2 regions of the Caloranaerobacter ferrireducens genome follow, and region 1 is predicted to be linked to the other one. Evidence: predicted binding sites of a transcription regulator. Region 1 holds the regulator's gene; the other holds the start of a gene.

Evidence for each region. The regulator HrcA, encoded in region 1, represses chaperone genes, less so after heat shock. The targets are predictions, from matches to a motif close to ATTAGCACTCNATANTATNGAGTGCTAAT.
Region 2: BFN48_RS07625 (co-chaperone GroES) is a predicted target of HrcA. The motif match lies at 5,459-5,487, and genes of this name have one in related genera.

What each region holds. Positions count from the first base shown of each region.
Region 1 is NZ_MDJR01000001.1:536,855-545,341, reverse strand. Features, by position in the region: gene prmA (50S ribosomal protein L11 methyltransferase) at 1-32, opposite strand, end outside; gene dnaJ (molecular chaperone DnaJ) at 152-1,294, opposite strand; gene dnaK (molecular chaperone DnaK) at 1,358-3,202, opposite strand; gene grpE (nucleotide exchange factor GrpE) at 3,224-3,805, opposite strand; gene hrcA (heat-inducible transcriptional repressor HrcA) at 3,882-4,913, opposite strand; gene hemW (radical SAM family heme chaperone HemW) at 5,114-6,250, opposite strand; gene lepA (translation elongation factor 4) at 6,383-8,194, opposite strand; gene BFN48_RS02575 (hypothetical protein) at 8,287-8,487, opposite strand, start outside.
Region 2 is NZ_MDJR01000004.1:66,166-74,652, forward strand. Features, by position in the region: gene BFN48_RS07595 (hypothetical protein) at 1-169, opposite strand, end outside; gene BFN48_RS12140 (DUF6973 domain-containing protein) at 169-369, opposite strand; gene BFN48_RS07600 (DUF6973 domain-containing protein) at 366-908, opposite strand; gene larC (nickel pincer cofactor biosynthesis protein LarC) at 1,431-2,165, opposite strand; gene BFN48_RS07610 (hypothetical protein) at 2,494-2,700, shown strand; gene BFN48_RS07615 (spore coat protein) at 2,912-3,178, shown strand; gene groL (chaperonin GroEL) at 3,328-4,956, opposite strand; gene BFN48_RS07625 (co-chaperone GroES) at 5,125-5,406, opposite strand; gene BFN48_RS07630 (DNA-3-methyladenine glycosylase family protein) at 5,775-6,659, opposite strand; gene BFN48_RS07635 (Glu/Leu/Phe/Val family dehydrogenase) at 6,720-7,973, opposite strand; gene BFN48_RS07640 (Asp23/Gls24 family envelope stress response protein) at 8,148-8,487, opposite strand, start outside.

The sequences.
Region 1 (8,487 bases):
GTGGTTTTAATCTGGACCTCAATCCACTTCATTTTAGCCCCACATCCTTTATTATTTAATCTTCTTTATTTCCACTTTATTATACCCTATTAAACTAAAAAAAACCAGCAAAAATACAAAAGTAAATCACTCCACTGAATATGGAGTGATTTTAACCTCCGAAAGCATCTTTTACTTTATCGAAAAATCCTTTTTTATGTTCATGAACAGTATCACCAGTAGCCTTTGCAAACTCTCTTAAAATCTGTTTTTGCTTCTCGTTTAATTTCTTTGGTACTTGTACTTTCACCTTAACATACTGGTCTCCTCTACCGTTACCTCTGATATATGGAATACCTTTATTTTTCAATCTAAAAATTGTACCTGTTTGTGTTCCTTCTGGTATATTATATCTTACTTTTCCATCAAGTGTTGGAACTTCAATAGTAGCTCCTAATGCTGCCTGTACAAAAGTAATTGGTATTTCACAAATAACATCATTTCCTTCACGTTCAAAAATTTCATGAGGTAACACATTTATATAAACATATAAATCCCCTGGAGGACCACCTTTTTCACCTGGCTCTCCTTCTCCTCTGAGAGGTATCACTGAACCTGTATCTACCCCTGCCGGTATTTTTATATTTATTTTTTTCAAACGGCGTTCTTTACCAGTTCCTCCACAATTTGAACATGGTACTTCTACAATTTCTCCTGTTCCATGACATCTATCACAAGTTCTTACATTCACAAACTGACCAAAAGGTGTATTGTGAGCGTATCTTATTTCTCCTGTACCATTACACTTCGGACAAGTTATTTTATTAGTACCTGGTTTAGCACCTGTCCCATGACATACCGAACAGTTCTCTGTTCGTCTTATCTTTATTTCCTTTTCAACACCAAAAGCTGCTTCTTCGAATTCTAAATCTAGTGTATATTTTAAATCAGCACCTCTTTTAGGTCCTGCTTTTCTTCTTCGTGAAAAACCTCCACCAAAAGCTTCAAAAATATCATCAAATATATCACCAAATCCACCAAAGCCTTCAAAACCACCAAAACCTTGACCAAATCCTCCTGCTGCATTACCATTTACACCTGCATGACCAAATCTATCGTATCTCGCTCTTTTTTCTGAGTCGCTTAATACTTCATAAGCTTCATTTATTTCTTTAAATTTTTGTTCAGCTTCTTTATCCCCTGGATTTAGGTCTGGATGATATTTTTTGGCTAATTTTCTATATGCTTTCTTGATTTCTTGCTCCGATGCATTTTTGCTAACACCTAATATTTCGTAGTAATCTCTCTTGCTCATTCTTTCACCACCTTTCAACATCAAAAACCAAAGCTAAATCCAGAGGATTTAGCTTTGGTTTATTTATTTATCATCATCTACAACTTCATAGTCAGCATCAACTACATTTTCATCTTTCTTTCCATTTTGTTGGTTATTTTCTTGCTGCCCAGCCTGAGCTCCATATTGCTGTGATGCCTGCTGATACATTTTTTGTGATAATGCATGGAATTCGTTAGTTAATTCCTCAGTTTTCTTCTTAATTTCTTCTATATTATCGCCTTCCAATGCTTTCTTTAATTCATCTAATTTAGCTTTAACTTTAGACTTTTCATCTTCACTTACTTTATCTCCTAGTTCGTTTAATATTTTCTCTGTTTGATATACCATTGAATCAGCATTATTTCTTACTTCAACAGCTTCTTTTTTCTTCTTATCTTCTTCTGCATACTTTTCAGCTTCTTTTATCTTCCTTTGTATTTCTTCTTCAGTTAAGTTTGTTGATGCTGTTATAGTAATTTTTTGCTCTTTACCTGTTCCTAAATCTTTTGCTGAAACATGAACTATACCATTTGCATCTATATCGAAAGTAACCTCTATTTGTGGTACTCCTCTTGGTGCTGGAGGTATACCAGTTAATTGGAATCTACCTAATGTTGTATTGTCTTTAGCCATTGGTCTTTCACCTTGTAAAACATGAATGTCAACAGCTGTCTGATTATCTGCTGCAGTTGAGAATATTTGACTCTTCTTAGTAGGTATTGTTGTATTTCTTTCTATTAGTTTAGTAAATACCCCACCTAAAGTTTCGATACCTAGTGATAGTGGAGTTACATCAAGTAATAATAAGTCTTTAACTTCTCCACTTAAAACTCCTGCCTGAATCGCTGCACCAATAGCTACACATTCATCAGGATTTATTCCCTTATGAGGTTCTTTACCAATTAAATTCTTAATAGCTCTTTGAACAGCTGGTATTCTTGTTGAACCACCTACTAAAATAACTTTATCTATATCTGATGGTGATAAATTAGCATCAGCTAATGCTCTCTTAGTAGGTTCTATAGTTTTTTCTACAAGATGAGCTGTTAATTCTTCAAACTTAGCTCTTGTTAAATCCATATTTAAATGTTTAGGACCATCTTGTGTAGCGGTAATAAATGGAAGATTTATATTTGTTGTCATAACACTTGATAATTCTTTTTTAGCTTTTTCTGCTGCTTCTTTTAATCTTTGTAGAGCCATTTTATCATTTCTTAAATCTATTCCGTGTTCTTTTTTGAATTCTTCTGCTAGATAATCTATAATTGCTTGGTCAAAATCATCTCCACCTAGATGGTTGTTACCACTTGTTGCAATAACTTCAAATACTCCATCTCCAATTTCTAATATTGATACGTCAAATGTACCTCCACCTAAGTCAAATACTAATATTTTTTGCTGTTCATCACCTTTATCTAAACCATACGCAAGTGATGCAGCTGTTGGTTCGTTTATAATTCTTCTTACATTTAAACCTGCTATTCTACCTGCATCTTTTGTTGCTTGTCTTTGACTGTCTGTAAAATATGCAGGAACAGTTATTACTGCATCTGTAACTGGCTCTCCAAGATAACTTTCAGCATCTGCTTTAAGTTTTTGAAGAATCATAGCAGAAATATCTTGAGGTGTATACTCTTTTCCATCAATATTTACTTTATGATCTGTACCCATATGTCTCTTTATTGAAATTATTGTTCTATCTGGATTTGTAATTGCTTGTCTTTTTGCAGTTTCACCAACTAGTCTTTCTCCATTTTTTGTAAAAGCTACAATTGAAGGTGTAGTTCTATTTCCTTCAGCATTTGGTATAACTACAGGCTCTCCTCCTTCAATAACAGCAACACAGGAGTTTGTTGTACCTAAATCGATACCTATTATTTTACCCATAGTCTTCTCCTCCCTTTCAAGTTATTTTGATATTTTTACCATACTTGGTCTAATGACTTTATCTTTTAATTTATATCCTTTTTGGTATACCTCTATTATTGTATCTTCTTCATGTTCACTTGATTCTTCTTGTGCAACTCCATGATGTAGATTAGGGTCAAATTTCTCGCCTATCGCCTTTATCTCTTCTAAACCACTCTTTTTAAGTATATCTAGTAATTGTTTGTAAACCATTTCTACACCTTTATAAAAACTATCTTCTTTCTGTCTATCATTAACTGAATCTAATGCTCTTTCCAAATTGTCTATCACAGGTAATACTTGACATATTAACTCTTCAGATGCATAAGCATATATTGATTCTTTCTCTTTTTCTACTCTTTTTTTATAATTTAAAAAGTCTGCTTGCAATCTTAAAAATCTATTATTTAATTCTTCTAATTCTTTCATTTTACCTTCTAGCTTTGCTTTTATTTCATCTATATTATCTTCTTTTGATTCTTCTCTAACATCATTAGCATCTTTTTCTTCATTTTCCGTATCTTTTTCTTCATTATGTACCTGTTCTTTTGTAACTTCTTGTTCATGCTGATCTTTTTCCATATATTTCACCTCTTTTCAATATTCATAAATATATATTCTATTCAATACATTGGGTGCAAGATAAAATCTCACACCCTTATAATGTAAAATAGTTTTTCAAAATCTCATTTAAATCAAAAGCTATTGATTTGACAACAGAAACCACTTTTGAATAATCCATTCTTGTAGGTCCAATTACACCTATTTTTCCTATTGTTTTGCCATTTAAGCTGTATGTTGCAGTAATCAAACTACAGTTACTTACTGCTTCATAACAGTTTTCACTACCAATAGTAATCTCAATGTCATGGAATCCACTCTTTAAAAGCATATCAACTACAGATTCCTTATTTTCTATAAATGATATAAAGCTTTTTGCTTTCGCAATATCATTATACTCTGGAAAATTAAATATGTTAGTTACACCATCTGCAAACAAATCTACCTCATACATACCATCTATTGATTGGTTTATTAATGGTAAAATATCTTTTATCGTATTTTTTAAACTATACATCTCTTTTACAAGCTCTGTTTCAATATTCTTACTTATATCTTCTATTGAACATCCTTTTAATCTGCTATTTAGATAATTAGTGATTTTTTCTAATTGTTCCTCTTTTATGCCATTTTCAATTCTGAATACTGTATTTTTAACTATTCCTGTATCTGTAACCATAACAACTAATACTTTATGTTCATCTATAGGTATTAGCTGTATTCTCTTTAATTTACTTCTTTTGATTTGAGGAGCAATTGCTAAAGATGTATAATTTGTAAGTTTAGATAAAATCTTAGCTGCATTTTGTATAACTTGTTCTATTTCTCTTATTTCTTTAAGTAAGCCCAGTTTTATTTTTTTTCTTTCTTCTTCTGTAATTTTCTTTATCTGCATCAAATTGTCCACATATAGTCTGTATGCTTTATCAGATGGTATTCTTCCCGCTGAAGTATGAGGCTGTAATAAATAGCCCAATTCCTCTAAATCTGACATTTCATTTCGTATAGTTGCTGAACTAACTCCCAGATTATATTTTTTCGCAATAGTTCTTGACCCTACTGGCTCAGCATTTGTAATATAGCTGTGAATTATTGCCTGTAGGATTTTAAGCTTTCTATCATTTAACATCATACATACCACCTCAATTAGTTATAGAAAGCCTAAATTTTGTAATTTGTAAAACTTGTCATTTTTATTAGCACTCTACCCTATCGAGTGCTAATCTTATGTTTTTAAATTATCACTGATTTTAAAATTTGTCAATACCTTTGTGTTAATTAGTCGATAGTTATTAGTCAGTAGTTGATAGTTGCTAATTAATAAGCAAGCTAAGGGAGTAATTCTACAAAAACTAAGTTGGATAAATCGATTCCTCTTTTTGTTAACCTAATATATTCTTCTTTATTTTCTATTAAATCTTTATCTTCTAAACTTTTTAACTGTCTGCCATACACATTTTCTACGTTTAACCCGAATCTATTTTTAAAGTCTTGTTTTCTTATCCCTTTAATTAATCTTAATCCTAATATCATAAATTCTGCTATTTCCATTTCTATATCTATTTTTTCACTTTCTTCAACAGGCAAACTATCTTCACTTAAACACTTAAAATACTGCTTAAAATCTCCAAAATTGCTCCATCTTTTACTGCTTATATTAGAATGAGCAGATAATCCTAATCCAAGATAAGGTTTTACATTCCAATATATTAAGTTGTGCTTACATTCATAACCAGGTTTGGCGAAATTAGATATTTCATAATGTATAAAATTGTTATCTTCTAATAATTCTATTCCCTTATAATACATATCCCTTTCTATATCTTCATCAGGTAAGTTTAATCTAGATTCATTATATAGTTTATAAAACAATGTCCCTTCTTCTATTTTTAAACTATAAAATGAAATATGTTCTGTTTTTAGTGCAATAACTTTTTTCAATGTATCAACAACATCTTTTATTGTCTGTCCTGGCAAATTAAACATTACATCTATATTAACATTATCAAAACCAAACTTTCTTATTAAATCATAGCTTTCTAAAAAATCTCTAGCAGTATGAATTCGTCCTATACTCTTTAATAAATTATCATTGAAAGACTGCAAACCTAAACTTATTCTGTTTATTCCCAAGTTTTTATAATCATTTAATTTATATTTATTTAACGTTTTCGGATTTGCTTCTATTGTAAATTCAATTAACATAGAAAGATCAAACTTTTTATAAACATGATTTACAATATCACAGATATATTTGCTATCTATACTAGAAGGGGTTCCACCTCCAATAAATATTGTTTTAACTTTATAATCTTTTAATTCAACCGAATACAAATCTATTTCTTTCTTTAAATATTTTATATAATCTTCAATAATATATGATTTATCTGTATATGAATTAAAATCACAATAAAAACATTTGCTTACACAAAATGGTATATGAATGTATAATCCTAATTCATTCATAATTAATTCTCCTTTAATTAAATTTTAAGGCACACTACTAAAGTGTGCCTATTTGTTAACAAAGTAAATCTTTCAAAATATATGAAAATAAAAGTAAATTCTTTCGCATGAATGTTATTTTCATATATAATTTTATTTATCATCAAACTTCAATACTGCTAAAAAGGCTTCCTGAGGTACTTCAACATTACCTAATTGTCTCATTCGTTTTTTACCTTCTTTTTGTTTCTGCAATAGTTTTTTCTTTCTTGATACGTCCCCACCATAACATTTTGCAAGAACATCTTTTCTTAATGCTTTGATAGTTTCTCTAGCAATTACTTTTGAACCAATCGCTGCCTGAATTGGAACAGCAAATAAATGTCTCGGTATAACGTCCTTTAACTTTTCAACTATACTTCTAGCTCTTTCATAAGCCTTATCTCTATGAACTATTATAGAAAATGCATCAACAAGCTCTTTGTTGATTAAAATATCTAATTTAACTAAATCTGATTTCTGATATCCCTTAAGCTCATAATCAAAAGAGGCATATCCTTTTGTTTTTGATTTAAGTGCATCAAAAAAGTCGTAAATTACTTCATTTAATGGTAAATCATAATGCATTACTACTCTTGATTGATCTAAATATTCCATATTCTTAAATATTCCTCTTCTTGACTGACATAATTCCATTACAGCTCCAACATAGTCAGTAGGTGTCATAATTGAAGCTTCAACTATCGGCTCTTCCATATACTCTATTTCAGCCACTGGTGGCAAGTTTGTTGGATTTTGAATAGTCAGCATTTCTCCATCTTTTTTCATTACCTTATAAATAACACTAGGAGCTGTAGTAACAATATTTAAATTAAATTCTCTTTCTAATCTTTCCTGAATAATTTCCATATGCAATAATCCTAAAAATCCACATCTAAATCCAAAACCCAATGCTGCAGATGTCTCAGGCTCAAACACTAATGCAGCATCATTTACTTGTAGTTTTTCTAATGCATCTTTAACGTTATTATAGTCTTCACCCTCAGCTGGATATACCCCACAGTATACCATAGGTGTAACTTTCTTATAGCCTGGCAGCGGCTTTTCAGTTGGATTTTGTGCATCTGTTATCGTATCTCCAACTCTTGCATCTCTAACATTTTTTATACTTGCAGCAACATAACCAACATCTCCAGCATTTAATTCTTTAACTGGCACTTGATTAGGTGCAAATATACCAACCTCATTAACTTCAAAAGTTTTACCCGTTGCCATCATTTTTATTTTCATACCTGGCTTTATACTTCCTTCAACTACTCTTATATAAGTTATAACGCCTTTATAGCTATCATAATATGAATCAAATATCAAAGCTTTCAATGGAGCATTAATATCTCCTGTAGGTGCTGGTATTTTCTTTACGATACTTTCTAATACATCCTCTATATTTAGTCCTTCCTTAGCTGATATCATAGGTGCATCTTCACAATCTAATCCTATTACCTCTTCTATTTCTCTTTTTACTTCTTCTGGTCTTGCACTTGGTAAGTCTATTTTATTAATAACAGGTATTATCTCTAAATCTTGTTCTAATGCTAAATAAACATTTGCTAAAGTTTGTGCCTCAACGCCTTGTGCTGCATCAACTACTAAAAGAGCACCTTCACAAGCAGCTAAACTTCTTGATACCTCATAGTTAAAATCGACATGACCTGGTGTATCTATAAGATTTAAGATGTACTCTTCGCCATCTTTAGCCTTATAGATTAATCTTGTAGTTTGTAATTTTATTGTAATTCCTCTTTCACGCTCTAAATCCATATTATCTAATATTTGGTCCTTCATCTCTCTTTCAGTAAGAAGGCCTGTCTTCTCTATCAATCTATCGGCTAATGTTGATTTACCATGATCTATATGAGCTATTATAGAAAAATTTCTTACTCTTTTCTGTCTATCTTTCGGCATATCTATCCTCCTCATAACATGGAAGTAATTCTAAACAATTATAACATAATATATAATGTGTTAAAAGTATAAATTAATAAAACGTTAACATACTAAAACACCGGGCTTAAGCCCGGCTCATTTTTTTTAAATCCTACTATTAAATCTCTTATTCGATTAACATAATTTAATACTATAGTTTTATATTTCTTATAGTACATATCAATATCAGATTTCTTTATGTTATAGATATTTCCCATTAATTGTATTTTATATATACCATTAAAATAACTGTATTCAAACAGTTTCTCATC
Region 2 (8,487 bases), on a different contig from region 1:
CAGAATATCCAATTATATTCGTCCCAAAAAGAGTTGCAGTTATATTTTTTAGCTTCTCACTATTTAAAACTAATCCAATACTATAATTCAGCCTGCTTACATAAAATATTTTTAATATGATAACAGCAATAAATAAAATCACATTAACTATTGAAGTTTTTTTCAACACTACCTTTCACCATCCGAATTAGTTTTTACTAATTTCTCTTTAACAATTCTTCTCATTCTACCATTTCTGACATCTTGCTGTACAATATCTGCTAAACTGTTATCTGATTTAGATTTATTTCTACTGCCAATTATTCTTCCTATTTTATTATTATATAAATCCATTTCTTTTTCAATTTCAGGTTGACCGGATGCTCCTATTTCATGCGCTGTTGCCCATCTATAAGCCCAACATAATCAATATGTTTAACCATTAAAGCATTCCAATAAGCATGTCTAAAAGCATCTCCATTCCCATTATGTAACCCAGAAGAATATCTTTCATTTGCCTCATTAAATGCTTTTTTGCCCTGCCATATTGCTTTCAACCCTTTAGTAGGATTTTCATTATATAACTTTTGTTCTTCTGGATTCAAATCAACTGGTGCTGGATAATTTGAATAAGCTATAACTTCATTAACTTTAATATTTTTATTTAAGTATTTTTTACGCATTTCAGCTTTAAGAAATCGATTTAATTCTTCATTAGTTGCATCTGGATTTTGTTTAATATAATCATTCAATTTCCCCATAAAATATTCAACATCTTCTAATTTTAGAAGTTTTCCATAATTGATCTCATCATAAACATGACTTGGACTAATTTTTTCAATATTAGATGTCGCAAAAACTGTAGATACTCCTGTCAAGATAGTTAACACACATACAAAAACAATAAAGAAAGTTTTTAGATGTCTCATTTGTCATCCCCCTCTTAATTTTTAATTATTATAGTTAATTACAGAACTCTACAATTGTTAAAAAAAACTAATATTATTTAATAATAATGATGTGTTATACGATATAAATTATATATATATAATATATGAAATGTCAATTATTTTTTTAAATGTAATTATTTTGTAATAATGTAGTCTTAATATCATATTTTTTAAAATATTACTCTAATGATAATATAAAGAAGAATTAAATATCCATCGTTAAACCTAAACGTAATAAAAAAGATAAAGATATTGCTTTAACTAAAAGCAAAACTAAAAAGTTTATAGACATCCTAAAGGTCTTTCTAAAAACAAGAACATAATAAACTTAAAAAATTTACGTTTTAAAAAAGTGATAGAGGTATACTTAACATGCTGGAAGAAATCTTTTTTAAGCAGCGTGCTTAATTAAAGCACGCCACTTATCCTTAAATAACAAGCAAAATAACTAAACTATACTCAATCCGTACAGTTTTTTATTTTATCTTAAATAACACTTTCTCACGATAATTTTACACTATCTCCATATATAACTCTTAAAGACCCTAAAAGTTCCGTATCCCTCTTACCTAATCCATACCCAATTTTCTCAATACTTATTCTAGGTAATGAAACAAAATCTTCTGCAATACTTTTTATTATGGCAGCACCAGTAGGAGTAACTAGTTCGCTCCTTATTCCTGTACTATATATAGGTACTCCTTTTAATATTTCTAATGTTGCAGGAGCAGGTATAGGTAATTTACCATATCTATAATCCATAAGACCTGTTCCGACATGTATATAGGATGATAATATTTTGTCTACTTTAAGCATATTTATGCAAATACACGCACCGACAATATCAATTATTGAATCTATAGCTCCTACCTCATGAAAATATACCCTCTCTATTGGTCTATTATGTATTTTACTTTCAGCTTCAGCTATTAATTTAAATATTTTTTTACTCATTTCTTTAATCTTTATATCAAGTTCGCTATCTTCTATCAGCTTAATAATATCAAATAAATTTCTCTTATTATCCTTTAAAGAACCAGTCAATATTACATCAAAATCCGTTCCCGCTATACCTTTCTTTTTCTTTTTTTCAATATTTATCGAAAAGCCTTCAATATTAATCTTTTTTAATTCTTTTAAAAAATCGTCTTTGTTTATACCTAAATCTAATAAAGCTCCGATAATCATATCTCCACTTATACCAGATAAACAGTCAAAATATAACATTTTTTTCATTTAATCACCTCATTTTTAAAATCGTTTATCGTCTTTCATCATTCGCTGTTCGTGAAATTATTAAAAACAAAAGTCTCAGTTTTTCACAAGACTTTTGACTTTATCAATCGTTATTCCATCAAAGTAAATTATATCTTACTTTTTCCCTTTTTTTCAATTTAAACTATTTTATTGTTTGCTATCTCTTTTTTTCATGCTATATATTTTTTTATAAGTAAAATACTAATAATGAATGAAATTAATTCGTCGTTCGTCATTCGCTGTTCGATATTCGAAAGACGAAAAGCGAATAACGAATATCGATTTATTAAAAATTGGAGGTATTGCCATGGCAAATTTTAATTCTAAGTTAGATTATAAAACACTTTCATTAATCGAAGAGCAATTAAAGCAAGAGAAACTGCTATATAAAAAATACTTAAATTATGCAGAAATGTGTTATGATAGTGAACTTAAAAACTTATGCTACAACGCCAGTAAGAGACATAAGAAAAATTATAAGAAAGTACTTAGTTATTTAGTCGATAGTCGATAATCGATAGAGAAATTAAAAATTGAAAATGTAAAATTTAGAATTAGTTAACGGTTGACAGTCAACAATCAATAGTCGATAGATAAAAAAATATTGGCTGACAACTAACAGTTTTCAGGTATCAGTTATTCTTTAAGTCTTAATTTTCAATTTTAAATTTTACAATTTCCTGTTCTCTGTTAACTGGCAACTCACATAAAAGGAGGCATGCCTCATGTACATTATTAATAATTTATCAGAACAAGAAATATTAAATGACTTAGTCTTATCGGAAAAAGAATTAGCAATTTCTTATAACAATACAATTGTTGAATCAACTTGCCCAGTTTTAAGGAAAATACTATCTGAATGTCTAAATGATATTCAAGATATTCAATATACAATATATAAGATAATGGATGAAAGAGGATGGAATCGAAGCCGTTTGGTAAGCGAATCAGATTTACTTAATACAGTAGAAAAATTTCAATCTATACAATAAAAAAATCTTCGATTTAAAAAAACTTAAATTAAGGATGATTTTTTTGAAATCCATTACGGAAATTATATCTTAAATTATCTACAATTCAATAAGGAATATAATTTCCTATAAATTATAAAAAACCTCCGGCAAAAAACCGGAGGTTTTCATTACATCATTGGCATTCCGCCTGGCATTCCGCCACCCATTCCCATATCTTTTTCTTCTTCTTTATCTGCTACTACAGCTTCAGTAGTTAATACCATTGCTGCTACTGATGCAGCATTTTGAAGAGCTGATCTTGTAACTTTAGTTGGGTCTACTATACCAGCTTCAATCATATTTACATATCTTTCATTTAATGCATCAAATCCTATACCTTTTTCGCTTGATTTAACTTTTTCAACTATAACTGAACCTTCTAAACCAGCATTTGCGGCAATTTGTCTTACTGGTTCTTCTAAAGCTCTTCTTATTATATCTACACCTGTCTTAACATCTCCTGTCTCAGTTTCAAGTACTTTTTCAACTGCAGGAATTACGTTGATTAATGCAGTTCCACCACCAGGAACTATACCTTCTTCAACTGCTGCTCTTGTTGCAGCTAAAGCATCTTCTATTCTTAATTTCTTCTCTTTTAATTCAGTTTCAGTAGCTGCACCAACTTGGATAACAGCAACTCCACCTGATAATTTAGCTAATCTTTCTTGTAATTTCTCTCTATCAAAATCTGAAGTTGTTTCTTCAATTTGAATCTTAATTTGTTTAATTCTATCTTTAATAGCTTCTTCTGAACCTGCTCCACCTACAATTGTAGTATTTTCTTTATCAACTTTTACTCTGCTAGCTCTACCTAACATTTCAATTGTAGCTTCTTTTAAGTCATATCCTAACTCTTCTGAAATAACTTCTCCACCAGTTATGATAGCAATATCTCTTAACATTTCTTTTCTTCTATCACCAAATCCTGGAGCTTTAACAGCTACACAAGTGAATGTACCTCTTAATTTATTAACAACTAATGTAGCTAAAGCTTCTCCCTCTACATCTTCTGCTATTATTAATAACTGCTTTCCTTGTTGTACAATTTGTTCTAATACTGGTAATAGATCTTGTACATTTGATATCTTTCTATCTGTGATTAAGATGTATGGATCATCTAATACAGCTTCCATCTTTTCTGCATCAGTTACCATATATGGTGATAAATATCCTCTATCAAATTGCATACCTTCAACTACTTCTAATGTAGTTCCCATTGACTTTGATTCTTCAACTGTAATAACGCCATCTTTTCCTACTTTCTCCATAGCTTCAGCAATTAATTTTCCAATTTCTTCATCAGCTGCTGAAATTGAAGCAACTTGAGCTATAGCTTCTTTACCTTCAACTTGCTTTGATAAAGCTTTAAGTTCTTCTACTGCAGCATCTACTGCTTTATGTATACCTTTCTTAATTAACATTGGATTAGCACCAGCAGCTACATTTTTTAATCCTTCTCTTATAATAGCTTGAGCTAATAATGTAGCTGTTGTAGTACCATCTCCAGCAACATCATTAGTTTTTGTAGCAACTTCTTTAACTAATTGAGCTCCCATGTTCTCATATGGATCTTTTAACTCAATTTCACGAGCTATTGTAACACCATCATTTGTGATAAGTGGTGAACCAAACTTTTTATCTAAAACAACATTTCTTCCTTTTGGTCCTAAAGTCACTTTAACAGTATCTGCTAATTTATTTATACCTCTTTCCATTGCACGACGAGCTTCTTCACTAAATTTTATTTCCTTCGCCATCTTAAATTACCTCCTTTTTCTTTTTTTAACATAAAACCGTCTTTCACTTCTCACTATTCGCTACTCGTAATTCGCTATTCGATTTTCGAAAAGAAAGTAGCGAAAAGCAAATAGCCAAAACAATTTTACATTTTACATTTTCAATTTTACATTTCTTTATCCCAGCGTCTATTCAATTACAGCTAAAATATCTACTAATTTTAAGATAGTATATTCTTCACCATCTACCTTAACTTCTGTACCAGCATATTTTGAGAATATTACCTTATCTCCCACTTTTAATTCTTCTTTTTTCTTCTCATCATTAGCAATACCAGGTCCTACAGCTATTACTTCTGCCATTTGAGGCTGCTCTTTAGCTGAACTTGGTAAAACGATACCGCTTTTAGTTTTTTCTTCAACCTCGATTTTCTTAATAACCACTCTGTCGCCTAATGGTTTAATTTTCATCTTATAACCCTCCTTATCATAATTTATATTAAATAATATTACTTTCTCGGTTGTTAGCACTCACCACTATCGAGTGCTAATGTTTACAAATATATGTTATAAAATAGATTTTATGTAGGCAAACACTTTCACTCTCTATTTTTTTGAACTATAGGCGATTATACTCGTTTATTTTAATATTTATTCTATTTTCTTTGTTTTGCGTTTATTTACTACATAAATCGCTAATTGCCAGAGAAAAGGAACAAATTGCCATATTCGTCGTTCGTCATTCGCTGTTCGTCATTCGAAAAGCAAGTAGCGAAAAGCAAATAGTCAAAATAATTTTATATTTTCCATTTTTAATTTTACATTTTCTAATCCAGTCCCTAATCCCTAGCACCAATCCCATTCTCTCTTGCATAATAAAACAGATATTGCTGTGCAAAACCTGCATATTCACCAAATTTGTTTTGTGCATATCTTTGTATATCTTTAAGTTTAGTATCTTTTTTAAGATAAAAATACTCCATTACCCTCTTTACCCAAACATCTATCGGAAAAGCATCATATTTCTCCATAGAAAATAGCATTATACAATCAGCAACCTTAGGTCCTACACCAGCAAATAGCATCAATTCTTTTTTCGCTTCTTCTGTAGATAAGTTTTTCAACCTATAGATATCCATCTGCTTATTCGAAACAATCACTGCAGCATTAAATATGTATTTAGCTCTAAATCCTGTCTTACAATCTCTTATATCATCTATTGTCAGCTTACTAAGAGTATCTGCTTTAGGAAAACTATAATATTTTTTTCCATTATATTCACCAATAAACTCTCCATATTTTTGACTTAAATTTTCTATAGCTCTTTTTATCATCGGTATTCTATTGTTAGCCGAAATAATAAATGATATTAAAATTTCCCAAACATCCTGCTTTAATATTCTTATACCATAGCCATATTCTACAGCTTTTTTTAAAATTGTATCCTTTGAAAGCTCTCTTTTTATTTCACTATAATCTCTACCTAAATCAAAATATTCAAACCAAACATCATTAAATTCACTTAGATTAGTATTAGAAAAAACAATCTTTCCATCTTCTTTTTTTACATTTATAATTTTTCCATTTGCTACACCTGTATAGCTACCATCTTCCTCTTTATTCCATCTAAAACATTGTCCACATTCGAATATATGCTCAGGTTCAAAATCTTCTAGATTTTCAATGATAACTTTATCTCTCTCTTCAATTATCTTCAAAGTGATACACCCTTCCTCTTTAAAGGTCGTCCAATGAAAAAAAGCTGGCATTACGCCAGCTTTTTATTAATACCAACCTCTTAACTTCATAGCTTCAGCTATTCTCTTGATTGACATCATGTATGCTGCAGTTCTCATGTCAACTTTGTTTTCTTCCATTAATTCATATATTTCATTGAATGCCTTAACCATTAATCTTTCTTGTTTTTCTTGTACTTCTTCAAAGCTCCAGTAGTAGTTCATTAAGTTTTGTACCCACTCGAAGTATGAAACAGTAACTCCACCTGAGTTAGCTAAGATATCAGGAATTACTAATACTCCTTTATTGTATAGTATTTCGTCTGCTTCAGGAGTTGTTGGACCATTAGCTCCCTCACTTATAATCTTAGCTTTTATGTCATTAGCGTTTTTACTAGTTATTTGGTTTTCTAATGCACATGGTAATAATACATCAACATCTAATGTAAGTACTTCATCTCTGTTAACTTCTTTTTCAGCTCCAGGGAAGCCTTTTACATGTCTGTTTTCTTTTACGTATTCCATTAATTCTTTTACATTTAATCCGTTTTCATTGATTATACAAGCTGATGAATCAGATACACCTATAACCTTAGCTCCCATTTCTTCCATATACATAGCTGCATAACTTCCAACGTTACCAAAACCTTGAACAGCTACTTTTAAGTCAGCTATATTTAATCCTAATCTCTTAGCTGCTTCTCTAACCATTATAGCAACACCATATCCAGTAGCTTCAGTTCTTGCTAATGAACCTCCGAAGCTAACAGGCTTTCCAGTGAATACTCCTGGAACATTGTGTCCTTGTAATTTTGAATATTCATCAACCATCCAAGCCATTATTTGTCCATTTGTATTAACGTCTGGCGCTGGTATATCCTTTTTATCTCCAATAATTGGAGCTATTGCTCTAGCATAAGCTCTTGATAATCTTTCTAATTCTCCTTCTGATAATTCACGTGGGTCAACTATAATTCCACCTTTTCCTCCACCATATGGAAGACCAATTACTCCACATTTGAAAGTCATCCAAGTTGATAAAGCTTTAACTTCGTCTCTAGTTACATCTTGATGGAATCTTATACCACCTTTTGTTGGTCCAGGCGCGTCATTGTGCTGTGATCTGAATCCTTTGAATACTCTGATACTTCCGTCATCCATTCTTACAGGAATTGACACTTCTAGAACTCTCATTGGCTCTTTTAATAATTCATATACTTCTGGTTCTGCTCCAAGCTTATCACATGCTGTCTTAATTTGTTGTTGGGCAATCTCAAATGGATTTAAAGTTTTTTCAGCCATTATAGGACCTCCTTATAACATATAGTAATTTAATATTGTTAAAATATTAACATTTATATATTTTAGGAAAAGGTTTTCAAATTGAAAACCTAACCTTTTATAACGCTACCGATATGTAGTATTTCTGTCCCACATGGGAATTATAACATATATATTTTTTTTTGTAAATAAATATTAAATTTTTATCATTTTTTTGACACTAACATCAACAGAAAGTATGTTTAAGGAAGTCATATATTCAACTTCATCTACTATCTGCTCCTGCATTCTTCTCACAAGAGGTTTTATCGGATTTCCATATACCATTTCCACATCTAAAGAAATTATTATTCCTTGTTCTTTAGTTTTTATATCTATATTTCCTACCTTAGAAATACCTATAACCTTGTAAGCAGCATATTTAACTAAATCTCTTATTACATTGCGTGATATGGTGTATTTGCCTAAGTAACTGAATGTAGGTCTTACTACTGTTTTTTCAAAATACTGCTTATCATTGTTTGTTTTTTTAAAA